DNA from 2 places in the Roseibium sp. RKSG952 genome. Region 1 is predicted to be linked to the other one. Evidence: riboswitches for the same ligand, from Rfam matches in the RefSeq annotation. Region 1 holds a riboswitch; the other holds the start of a gene.
What was found. A riboswitch is a leader RNA that binds a small molecule or an ion and turns the genes downstream of it on or off. The one in region 1 is predicted to bind FMN.

Region 2: linked by a shared signal. The riboswitch ahead of E1297_RS06385 (DMT family transporter) and the one ahead of E1297_RS36405 (6,7-dimethyl-8-ribityllumazine synthase) in region 1 are both predicted to bind FMN.

What each region holds. Positions count from the first base shown of each region.
Region 1 is NZ_SMMF01000954.1:145,924-151,976, forward strand. It holds gene E1297_RS36380 (cytochrome c1) at 1-45, opposite strand, end outside; gene petB (cytochrome b) at 63-1,394, opposite strand; gene petA (ubiquinol-cytochrome c reductase iron-sulfur subunit) at 1,407-2,030, opposite strand; gene E1297_RS36395 (cytochrome c family protein) at 2,475-2,921, shown strand; gene E1297_RS36400 (FMN-binding negative transcriptional regulator) at 2,945-3,559, opposite strand; FMN riboswitch at 3,615-3,762, shown strand; gene E1297_RS36405 (6,7-dimethyl-8-ribityllumazine synthase) at 3,835-4,275, shown strand; gene aroC (chorismate synthase) at 4,370-5,470, shown strand; gene E1297_RS36415 (HD domain-containing protein) at 5,454-6,053, shown strand, end outside.
Region 2 is NZ_SMMF01000778.1:2,144-8,196, reverse strand. It holds gene E1297_RS06400 (hypothetical protein) at 1-199, opposite strand, end outside; gene E1297_RS06395 (acetyl/propionyl/methylcrotonyl-CoA carboxylase subunit alpha) at 493-2,505, shown strand; gene E1297_RS06390 (HAD hydrolase-like protein) at 2,590-3,240, shown strand; FMN riboswitch at 3,292-3,448, shown strand; gene E1297_RS06385 (DMT family transporter) at 3,525-4,427, shown strand; gene E1297_RS06380 (acylphosphatase) at 4,569-4,859, shown strand; gene E1297_RS06375 (NAD-dependent epimerase/dehydratase family protein) at 5,002-6,053, shown strand, end outside.

The sequences.
Region 1 (6,053 bases):
AAGGGCCAGAGCAAACGCGGCACCGATTGCAAGTTTCTTGAACATGATTCCGGTCCCTCTTCTTACTCGGCCGGCGTGGCATCGGCGTTAGCCTTGCCATAATGCGCGTTGAAGTCTTCTTCGATGGTTTCCGGCGGCACATCGGGTTTTTCGATGACACCCAGGATCGGAAGGATCACGAAGAAATAGGCGAACCAATAGGCAGACGCGATCAGCGAGAAGGTCGCATAAGGCTCTTCTGCGGGCATCGCACCCAGCCACATCAGCGCAAAGAAGTCGACGATCAGCAGGTAGAACCACCATTTGAACATCGGACGATACTTGCCCGAACGCACGGTCGAAGTGTCCAGCCAGGGCGCCAGGGCCATGGCCAGGATCGCACCGAACATCGCGATCACACCAAAGAACTTGGCGTCGATGATGCCGCCGGTGATGAAGCTGGCGAACTGAACGACCCATACCTCACCGGTGAAGGCCCGCAGGATCGCGTAGAACGGCAGGAAGTACCATTCAGGGACGATGTGTGCAGGTGTGACCAGCGGGTTGGCTTCGATGTAGTTGTCCGGGTGACCCAAGTAGTTCGGCATGTAGCCAACAATGGCCCAGAACACGACCAGAATGACGGCCAGTGCGAACAGATCCTTGATCACGAAGTAGGGCCAGAACGGCAGCGTGTCTTTCTCGGCCTCGGCCTTTGAGCCGCGACGCACTTCAACACCTGTTGGGTTGTTGTTGCCGGTAGTGTGGAAGGCCCAGATGTGCACGACAACCAGCGCCGCAATGATAAAGGGCAGCAGGTAGTGCAGCGAGAAGAAGCGGTTCAGCGTAGCATTGTCCACTGCGGGTCCGCCCAGCAGCCAGGTCTGGATTGCGTCGCCAACAAATGGGATCGCGCCGAACAGGCCGGTGATCACGGTTGCGCCCCAGAAGGACATCTGACCCCAAGGCAGAACGTAACCCATGAACGCAGTACCCATCATCATCAGGTAAATGAGCATACCGATGATCCACGTGATCTCACGCGGGGCTTTGTACGAGCCGTAGAACAGGCCGCGGAACATGTGAATGTAGACCGCAACAAAGAACAGCGACGCGCCGTTCATGTGCAGATAGCGGATCATGTAGCCGCCATTCACGTTACGCATGATGTGCTCGACGCTGGCGAAGGCCAGGTCGACATGCGGGGTGTAGTGCATCACCAGAACAATGCCGGTAACGATTTGCAACGCCAGGCAGAATGCCAGAACGATGCCCCAGATCCACCACCAGTTCAGGTTCTTGGGGGTTGGGATCATGAGGGTGTCATAAAGCAGGCCGACGATCGGCAGACGGCTGTTCAGCCACTTCTCGCCTTTGGTCTTTGGCTCATAGTGGTCGTGGGGAATTCCTGACATTCTGGGTCTCCCTTAGCCGAGTTTGATTGTGCTGTTGTCCACCCATTCTGCGGGCGGGACAGGAAGGTTCTCGGGCGCGGGGCCCTTACGGATACGACCGGCAAGGTCATAGTGCGACCCGTGGCAGGGGCAGAACCAGCCACCAAAGTCGCCGGCGTCGCCCAGCGGCACACAGCCGAGGTGCGTACAAACGCCCATCTGAACAATCCATGCACCCGGCGCTTCGCCTTCGGGCGACGGCATCACGCGGTTGGCGTCCGTCGCAGGAGCATCAGGGTTCAGGTTGAAGTTACGGGCCAGCGGATCAGGCAGCGCATCAACGCCTTCTGCATCCTGTTCCTGGGCTTCGGTGATCTCGGCACCTGTGCGGTGACGGATAAAGACCGGTTTACCCAGCCATTTCACGGTCAACTGCGTTCCAGGCTCGACCCCGCTTACGTCAACGCGGATCGAGGACAGAGCCTGTACATCTGCCGAAGGATTCATCTGGTTGACCAGGGGCCAAACAACAGCCCCCGTTGCTACGACACCTGCGCCGCCAGCGACGTAGTAGAGGAAGTCTCTGCGGGTGCCTTCGTGGTCTTCTGCGTGGGACACGAGGTTTTCTCCGATTATCTGGCGCCCGCGTACGGGCATATAGCTCGCGCACCGCACGAATGCGGTGTCTTAAACGGGGTATCTATCGGGGAGAAATCGGTTCGTCCAGCGGTCATAGGCGCGCATTACGCCGCATCCGGGCTTTCATGTCACAACGAAGGCCAATTATTTCAAGATATGAAGCGGATTAAATCTGTTTCATCACTTAGAGCACTCGGCAACAAACTTGCTGATTCGGCGGAATCCGCTTCCTCTGTAAGCGGTGGCTGAAGGTCCGACCACCACTCAGACGCCGTTTCGAACGGGTGGATTGGACAGTAATCAGAAACGGAATTGCGCAACCATAGCGGTATTGTATTTAGTTTAAATTATTAATTTAAAATAGATATTTCCAGATCCGCCCCGAGAGGCAGATTCCTGTTGCACCCCAAACGAGAATGTCCGAAAGGCCAAATCGCGCGAACTCCTTACAGGAGATAACTCATGTCAAAGGTCACTGTGACCACGGTGTTGTTAACGATTGCGATTTCAACTCAGGCCTCGGCTGCCGGTGATCCGGAAAAAGGTGAAAAACTCTACAATAGATGCTCATCCTGCCACGCGATCATCAAGGATGGCGAAGTTCTGGTCAAAGGCGGCATCACCGGACCGAATCTCTATGGGGTGGTCGGGCGAGTTGCCGGATCCGAAAACGATTATCGCTATGGAAGCGAGCGTTTGCCCATCGGTATGTTCACCGATGATATGATCCGTGCGGGTGATGAAGGTCTGGTCTGGACTGAAGAAAACATCGCGGCTTACTCCGAAAACCCAATCGTTTTCATTCAGGAGTATCTGGATGACGAATCAGCCCGCCCCAACATGAGCGTTAAGCTGAAGAAAGGGGCCGACGATGTCGCGGCCTATCTCGCCACCTTCAGCGATCAGTAAAAAGTTTCCAGGTCCGGCGCTGGTCACGTCGTCCGCATCAACGCGGCCAGCCGTCCGGTTTCAACACCAAAACCCGCAGCCTCAACCTGATCAGCAGCGCCCAATCGAGCATCTTCTGTCTTGTTTTGGTTCAGTTTCCAAGTGCCCTGAACATCTTCGACCTGCATGCGGCACGGCACGATCATCCGCATCATCCGCTCCAATGCGCCCTCGGACATTTTACCTGTGACCCAAGGCGGTTTTGGCAACAGGCGTGTTTCATAAAATTCTGACTGGCGGTCCAGAAGATCAGGCAATGCATCCTGCGGCATCAGCTCAAGTTGGCCGGTCAAATGCACCGCGACATAATTCCAGGTCGGCACCTGATCTTCGACTACATACCAATCCGGAGAAATGTAGCCATCTGGCCCGGAAACTGCGATCCGCACAGTCTGAGGCTGCTTCAATAACCGAACAATGGGATTTGAACGTACAAGATGAAGCTCTGCCACTTGCCCATCTTCATCCAGAAGGAATGGGACATGGCTTAGCAACGGCGCATCCTGCGTCGACAAGGCAAGAATACCAAACGCGCGATCCCGGGCGAAGGTAACATGGCGCGCGCGATCTTCGGCGCGAAAGGCTGGGTTGGGGTGCATACCTGTCCTCCTGCCAACAGCACTTGCAGAACCGGGCAGTCCTTGGCAAGCTCTGCGATGTTCTCAGGGCGGGGCGAAATTCCCCACCGGCGGTATGCGGGCTGCGACCCGTAAGCCCGCGAGCGGCCTCGGTTAATGGGGTGTCAGCAGATCTGGTGAAAAGCCAGAGCCGACGGTTACAGTCCGGATGAAAGAGAACGTGTAGCGCGTCGGCCTTGCCGCGTGCCTGCCCGTGATCGCCTTGGGTGACGTGTCTGTTGCGAAAGGAGATCATGATGACACACACCCGCTATGCCTTTGTAAAAGCCAACTGGCATTCCGATATTGTTGATCAGGCCCTAGAAGGGTTTCTGGAACTCATCCCCGCCGATCAGGTTGACGTATTCGACGTCCCCGGCGCGTTTGAGATGCCGCTGCTGGCCCGCGATCTGGCCCAGACCGGCCGCTACGCAGCCGTCGCCTGCGCAGCGTTTGTTGTGGATGGCGGTATTTACCGGCACGATTTTGTCGCACAGGCCGTTGTTGATGGGTTGATGCGCGCTGGCATGGATACAGGCGTACCGGTCCTGTCCGTTTCCCTGACGCCGCATCAGTATCAGGAGACCGATCACCACAACGCAATCTACCGCGCGCATTTTGTCGAAAAAGGCCGCGAAGCCGCACAAGCTGTGCTGAAAATCAACGCGACGCGCGCAAAACTCGCCACCGCTGCGTAAGCTCATTGGGTTGGGGCAAGCACGCCCCAACCGCAAATCCGCTTGAGGCCAAGGGCCTTGCCCGCTAATCACGACGCTCAAAGGAGCATGCCCCATGTCGATGAACAGTTTTGGCCACCTCTTCCGCGTCACCACCTGGGGTGAGAGCCACGGGCCCGCGTTGGGTGCGACCGTCGATGGCTGCCCTCCGGGCGTTGCGATCGATGAGGACATGATTCAGCACTGGCTGGACAAGCGCAAACCGGGTCAGAACAAGTTCACCACCCAGCGGCGTGAACCCGATCAGGTGAAAATCCTGTCCGGCGTGTTCGAAGGCCAGACCACGGGCACGCCAGTGCAGCTGATGATCGAAAACACCGATCAGCGCTCGAAAGACTACGGCGATATCATGGACAAGTTCCGTCCGGGTCACGCCGACATCACATACTGGCAGAAATACGGGATCCGCGACTATCGCGGCGGCGGGCGCAGCTCGGCACGGGAAACCGCATCGCGTGTAGCTGCTGGCGGGTTGGCTCGAGAAGCGATCAAGCAGATCGCACCCAACGTTCAGATCACCGGCTACATGACCCAGATTGGGCCGCACAAGATCGATCGGGACAACTTCGACTGGTCCCAGATCGAACAGAACCCGTTCTGGACCCCCGATGCTCAAGCGGCTGAGGACTGGGCAACTTACCTGGACGACCTGCGCAAGTCTGGAAACTCAGTTGGCGCGATTGTCGAAGTTGTGGCACGCGGCGTACCTGCCGGGATCGGCGCGCCGGTTTATGCCAAGTTAGACACTGATCTGGCCGCTGCGATGATGTCGATCAACGCGGTGAAAGGCGTTGAGATCGGTGAAGGTATGGCCGCCGCCGAGCTGACGGGTGAGGCAAACGCCGATGAGATCTTCATGGGGCAGAACGGCCCCCAATACAGCTCGAACCACTCTGGCGGTATTCTCGGCGGGATCTCGACGGGTCAGGACCTCGTCGTGCGGTTCGCAGTCAAGCCAACATCGTCGATCCTGACCACCCGCAAGACCATCACCAAATCCGGTGAAGAGACCGAGATCATCACCAAGGGCCGACACGACCCGTGCGTTGGCATCCGCGCCGTACCAGTGGGCGAGGCGATGATGGCCTGCGTAATCCTGGATCACCTGCTGTTGCATCGCGGCCAAATCGGCGAGAACCGTGGCCGGATTGGCTGAACTTCGCGACCGCCTGCGCGACATCGTACAGGCCCGCATGGCAACAGATCCAGCCCATGATCTGGCCCATCTGGACCGGGTCTGGGTAAATGTGCAGGCCATTGCGAATGACCAGAACGATATGCGCGTGCTACTTGCTGCGAGTTACCTTCACGATCTGGTCAATCTGGCAAAAGACGATCCGAACCGCCATCTGGCCTCACGGCGATCCGCCGAGGGATCAGAGTCTATTCTTAAGAATCTGGGCTTTGCCGTGAGCGAAATTCAGAACACTCAACATGCAATTGTTGCCCACAGCTACTCTGCAAGGGTTCCTCCGGAAACGGACGAAGCATGCATCCTGCGTGACGCCGACCGTCTGGATGCTCTGGGTGCCATCGGTATAGCCCGTACTTTTTCAGTTGCTGGTGCATTGGACCGCCCGCTTTATGATCCTTCTGATCCTTTCGCAGAACAGCGACCCCTGAATGATCTGCAATTCTCTATTGATCACTGGAAGGTCAAACTCCTGAAGTTGCCGGACGATATGCTGACGGAAGCAGGCAAAGAAATTGCACATACCAGAACCGCGCGCATGATCCGG
Region 2 (6,053 bases), on a different contig from region 1:
AGCTCAGGTTGGACACGAACTGCGAGTAGGTGTACTGGCCCGTGGTGAACACCACGGCTCCGTTTCGCTTGACCATGTCCTGGGCCTGCGCGCAGGTGAGCTGTCTGAGGTCGGGGCGGGCCAAAGCGGTGCTTGCCGTCATTGCCAGCACGGTCAGGGCAAGCCCGAACCTGAGTGTCGTGACGCTTGTTGCTGTCATGGATTTTTGCCCCTTCCGAATACCGGGTGTATCGAATGATGGATCTAGCGGCAGCAATTCGTCAGGAAAATGACGCTGCGGCTTCAAGGTGAACCCGGCTTGCGTTCTGTCGAGTTCGCGCTTGTGAACAGGCGCTGCTATCGGATGTCCGGTAATTGGCCGCTTCCTGCGCATCATACCAATGTATGGGGCCTCAGCCGTTTTGCGGGGGCGATGTCATCCTTTGGATATATTGCACCGCCGTCAAGCACCGCCTACAAATCGGCAAAGGTTGTTTCTAGGGGTGGAATTGAATGTTTTCCAAGATTCTGATCGCGAACCGCGGCGAAATCGCCTGCCGGGTCATCAAGACCGCAAAGCGGATGGGCATCAAGACCGTCGCGGTCTATTCGGATGCAGATCGTGATGCGCTCCACGTCGAAATGGCCGATGAGGCAGTTCATATCGGGGCTCCGGCCGCAGCAGACTCCTATCTGGTTGCCGACAAGATCATCGCGGCCTGCAGGGAAACCGGGGCCGAAGCCGTCCATCCGGGGTACGGATTCTTGTCCGAGCGGGCGAGCTTCCCCGAAGCGCTGGCAAAGGAAGGTATTGTCTGGATCGGCCCGAACACCCGTGCAATCGAAGCCATGGGTGACAAGATCGAATCGAAGAAATTCGCCAACGAAGCGAAGGTCAGCACGGTTCCGGGCTATCTCGGGGTGATCGAATCGCCTGATCAGGCCGTAGAGATTGCCGAAGACATTGGCTATCCGGTGATGATCAAGGCGTCGGCCGGCGGCGGCGGCAAGGGCATGCGGATTGCCTGGAACGCCGAAGAGGTGCGCGATGGGTATACGCGGTCCAAGTCAGAAGCGGCCTCGTCCTTTGGGGACGACCGGGTGTTTGTTGAGAAGTTCATCGAAAATCCCCGGCATATTGAAATTCAGGTCCTTGGCGACAAGCACGGCAATGCGATCTATCTCAACGAGCGCGAATGCTCGATCCAGCGGCGCAATCAAAAGGTTATCGAGGAGGCACCGTCTCCGCTTCTTGATGAGGATACCCGCCGCAAGATGGGGGAGCAGGCGGTCGCGCTGGCCAAGGCCGTAAACTATGATTCGGCCGGAACGGTCGAATTCGTGGCCGGTCAGGACAAAAGCTTCTTCTTTCTGGAAATGAACACCCGCCTGCAGGTGGAACATCCGGTGACCGAGCTGATCACCGGCGTGGATCTGGTCGAGCAGATGATTCGGGTCGCCTATGGTGAAAAACTTAAACTGACCCAGGACGACATCAAGATTGATGGCTGGGCGGTCGAATCGCGCATCTACGCCGAGGATCCTTACCGGAACTTCCTGCCCTCGATCGGGCGTCTGGTGAAATTCTCCGCACCCGACGAAGGCGAATTCGGTGACATCATCGTGCGCAACGATACCGGCGTCGAGGAAGGCTCCGAGATCTCGATGTTCTATGATCCGATGATCTCCAAGCTGGTGACCCATGCGCCGACCCGCGAGAAGGCCATCGATGCGATGAGCGATGCGCTGGACGCCTATTACATTGACGGCATTCAGCACAATGTGCCGTTCCTGTCGGCGGTGATGCACCACGACCGGTGGCGCACCGGAGCGTTGTCGACCGGCTTCATCCAGGAAGAGTTTCCGGACGGTTTCGAGCCGCTGGTGCCACATGACGAAGCCAACGCGCTTCTGGGCGCTGTCGCCTTGTCCATGGGAGCCTTTCAAAAGGCCCGGCTGGATCATCTGCCGGGGCGGCTGCGTCCCCATGGCGGTGATGTCCGCGAGGACTGGGTCGTGAAGATCGACGAGACCTATCTTCCGATCCGCCTTGTGGCTGGATATCCGGGACACCCCATCGAGCTGGAAGTCGCGGTCAAGGACGGACCGATTGTAACCGTTGAAGCGGACTGGGCGCCGGGAGACACGCTCTGGACCGGTCGTGTCGGCGGCAAGGCCGTGACCGTTCAGGTGCGTCCGGTCTTGGGTGGTTATCGTCTCGACTGGCAAGGCTACTCGGTCATTGCCAAGGTCATGACGCCGCGCATCGCCGAACTGGATGCCCTGATGCCGGAAAAGGTTCCGGCCGATACGTCGAAGATGCTGCTGTGCCCGATGCCGGGACTGGTGGTGTCCATCGCCGTGGAGGAGGGGCAGGAGGTCAAGGCCGGAGAGCAGCTGGCCATCGTCGAAGCCATGAAAATGGAAAACGTGCTGCGGGCGGAACGCGACTGCACCGTCTCCGCCGTCAAGGCAAAGGCTGGCGACAGCCTGGCGGTGGACGCGGTGATCATGGAGTTTTCCTGATCCAAGGGGCTCCGGCCCGATCATGCAGCCGAAGCCGCGCGCCGCTTGAGGATCGTGTGCGGCTTTGGAACTCAAGGAGGTCGAATGACAACCAAAGTGCTTCTATTCGACCTCGATGGAACAATAACCGATCCGTTTCCCGGCATAACAGGCTCGATCCGGTTTGCGTTGCGCGAGATGGGTGTCAGGGTGCCGGAAGCGGAGGAACTGCGCTGGTGCATCGGTCCTCCGCTGCAGGAGAGCCTCGGATTGCTTCTCGACACGAAGGACCCAGACAGGATCGGCAAGGCGGTCGGTCTCTACCGGGAGCGCTATTCCGCATCGGGGGTGTTTGAGGCCACGCTTGTCGCGGGGATGGCAGCACTCCTCGGGGACCTGCAGGCGGTCGGATTTCGGATGTTTGTGTGCACGTCCAAACCGCACGTGTTTGCGGACCAGATCATCGCGCATTTCGGACTGTCCGCAGTGTTTGAAAAGGTATACGGCGCAGAGATCGATGGCCGCCGCTCGAACAAGGCGGATCTGATCGCCCACATTCTGGAAACCGAAGGGGTTCAGCCTGCTGAGGTGATGATGATTGGCGATCGCAAGCACGACCTGATCGGGGCCAAAAGCAACAATGTGTCCGCAATTGGCGTGTTGTGGGGATATGGCGACCGGCTGGAACTGGAAGCCGAAAGCCCGTTTCGGATCGTGGACAAGCCGGACGAGATTTCAGCGATACTGAAAAATTGACACTCTTCTTATTGTCAGAACCTGCAGTATTGGATAGATCTTGCGGGAGAGAACAGTTCTCGGGGCGGGGTGGGATTCCCCACCGGCGGTATCAGGGAAACCTGGAGCCCGCGAGCGCCTTTGATGACCCTGGACGGGCATTGAGGGGTCAGCAGATCCGGTGAGAGGCCGGAGCCGACGGTTACAGTCCGGATGAGAGAGAACTTGGCACCCGGCCGTCTGCGCGTCCGGGGCTGGAGGCTTTGTGAGGCTGTTCTGGGTGACAACTGGAGCATGCATCACCGATGACGACACCGTCTTTTCCGAAGCCGTTCTTGGCGGCAACCGCGATGATTGGCGCCGGGGCGTCCTTTGCTGTGGTCAATGGTGCCTTGCAGGCAACCACAATGCAGCTGGGTGTGCCCTCCACATCGGCCGCGTTCTGGCAATATGCGCTGGGGCTGGCCTTTGCTCTCCCCTGGGTCTTGCGCCGGGGCAGGACGGCTTTGAAAACACGGCAGATCGGCTGGCATCTCTTGCGCGCCGCTCTGGCTGTGATCGGGATCCAGCTATGGGCCGCCGGTCTTGCCAGCGTCGAGATCTGGCAGGCCATTGCATTGGTCATGACCTCGCCGTTCTTTGTCATTGTCGGCGCAAAACTGTTTTTTGGCGAGCACATCGGGCCGGTCCGCTGGTTGGCAACGCTGGCCGGGTTTGCTGGCGGCATGATGATTCTGCAGCCCTGGACTGAATCCTTTCATTTGGGCGCGCTGCTGCCGGTCGGGGCGGCTGCCTTTTGGGGCGGAACCTCGCTCGTGACCAAGAAACTGACCCGGACCGAGGATGCGGATACGATCACCGTCTATCTCTTGCTGCTGTTGACGCCGGTCAATGCCGTGCTGGCGCTGGGCGAGGGCGGTATCGTGCCGGGCGGCCCGGCCTTGTGGCTCCTGGTCGGTGCCGGTGCCTTGACGGTTCTGGCCAACTACCTGCTGACCATTGCCTACCAGAAGGCGGACGCAGCCTTTGTGCAGCCGTTCGACCATTTGAAACTGCCGCTGAACATTGCAGTCGGATTTTTCGCTTTCGGGTTTGCGCCGCAAGGCACGTTTTGGGCCGGAGCGCTGGTGATCGTGGGAGCGTCGCTTCTTGTGATGATGGACGAGCAAAGGCGCATGGCTTCGGTCCCGGTGGCGGGCAAATCCTGAGGCCTAGCCGGTGCGGGGAGCGCTTGAAATCCGCTTCTGAACTGCGCGAAGTTGTGCCCAAGGCATTTTTTGGCCTTTTGAAATCCCCAAATACACTGGAAACTGTTCAGGAGTACGATTCGCTCTTTGGGGATGGTGGCTGTGACCAAGTCAGACAAAAAGGCCGTTCACATCTTGATCATCGGGCGCGTGCAGGGCGTCGGCTTCCGCCAGTGGCTGGACACGCGGGCAAAGGCGGAAGGCCTGTCCGGATGGGTCCGGAACCGCAAGGACGGCTCGGTGGAAGCCGTCTTGAGCGGTGGCGCGGATGCGGTGCACAGCGTCATGGAGCTTGCCCGCGACGGACCGTCCCTCGCCAGCGTCAGAGAGGTGAAAATCCTCGCAGAGGTTGAAACGCTCGGTGGCTCCTTTCAGATTCTGAGTACCGTTTAACCGCGATATTCTGCCGGGATACTGTATCAATTTGCATGTCAAGTCTTGAAACTGTCACGCATTTCGGATGCAACTCTGATGATAGGCTGAAACAATGCATTTGACCTTCCGGAAGGGCGGGTCTGAAAACAAGGAGTTTGATGTGAAAATTGCGGTTCTCGGAGGAGACGGGTTCGTTGGTTGGCCGACATCCCTGCATCTGTCGGATCTCGGGCATGAGGTTCACGTTATCGACAACCTGAGCCGCCGGTGGATCGATGCAGAGCTTGGAGTTCAGTCCCTGACGCCGATGGATTCTATTCAGGAACGCACGCGCATCTGGAAGCAGGAGACAGGCAAGACCATCCATTTCCATCTGATCGACATTGCCGAAGACTATCAGGTGTTCAAGGCCTGGCTGGCAAACGAGCGTCCTGACGCGATCATCCATTTCGCCGAACAGCGCGCCGCGCCCTATTCGATGAAATCGGACCAGCACAAGAACTACACGGTCAACAACAACGTCAACGCCACACATCACCTGCTGAATGCGATGGTGGAACTCGATCTGGACGCCCATCTGGTGCATTTGGGCACAATGGGCGTCTACGGCTATTCCACCGTTGGGGCGGCCATTCCCGAAGGCTATCTGAATGTCGGGATCGACACCTTGGCAGGCGAAACGGCGCGGCAGGAGATTCTTTATCCCGCCAATCCGGGGTCGATCTACCACATGACCAAGTGTCTGGATCAGTTGCTGTTCCAGTTCTATGCCAAGAATGACGGGTTGCGGATCACCGATCTGCATCAGGGTATTGTCTGGGGAACGCACACCGAGCAGACGCAAAAGCACCCCCAGCTGATCAACCGGTTCGATTATGACGGCGACTACGGCACCGTTCTCAACCGGTTTCTGATCCAGGCGGCAATCGATTACCCGCTGACGGTCCATGGCACCGGCGGGCAAACCCGCGCCTTCATTCACATTCAGGACTCCGTGCGCTGCATCGAGCTGGCGCTGAAGAGCGCGCCGCAGCGCGGTGACCGGGTCAAGGTTTTCAATCAGATGACCGAAACGCATCGTGTGCGGGATCTGGCGGAAATGATCTCGAAAATGACCGGCGCCAAGATTGCCTGGTTGCCCAATCCGCGCAAGGAAGCGGCTGAAAACGAGCTTGTGGTCGAAAACAGGCAGTTCCTGGAGCTGGGGCTCAA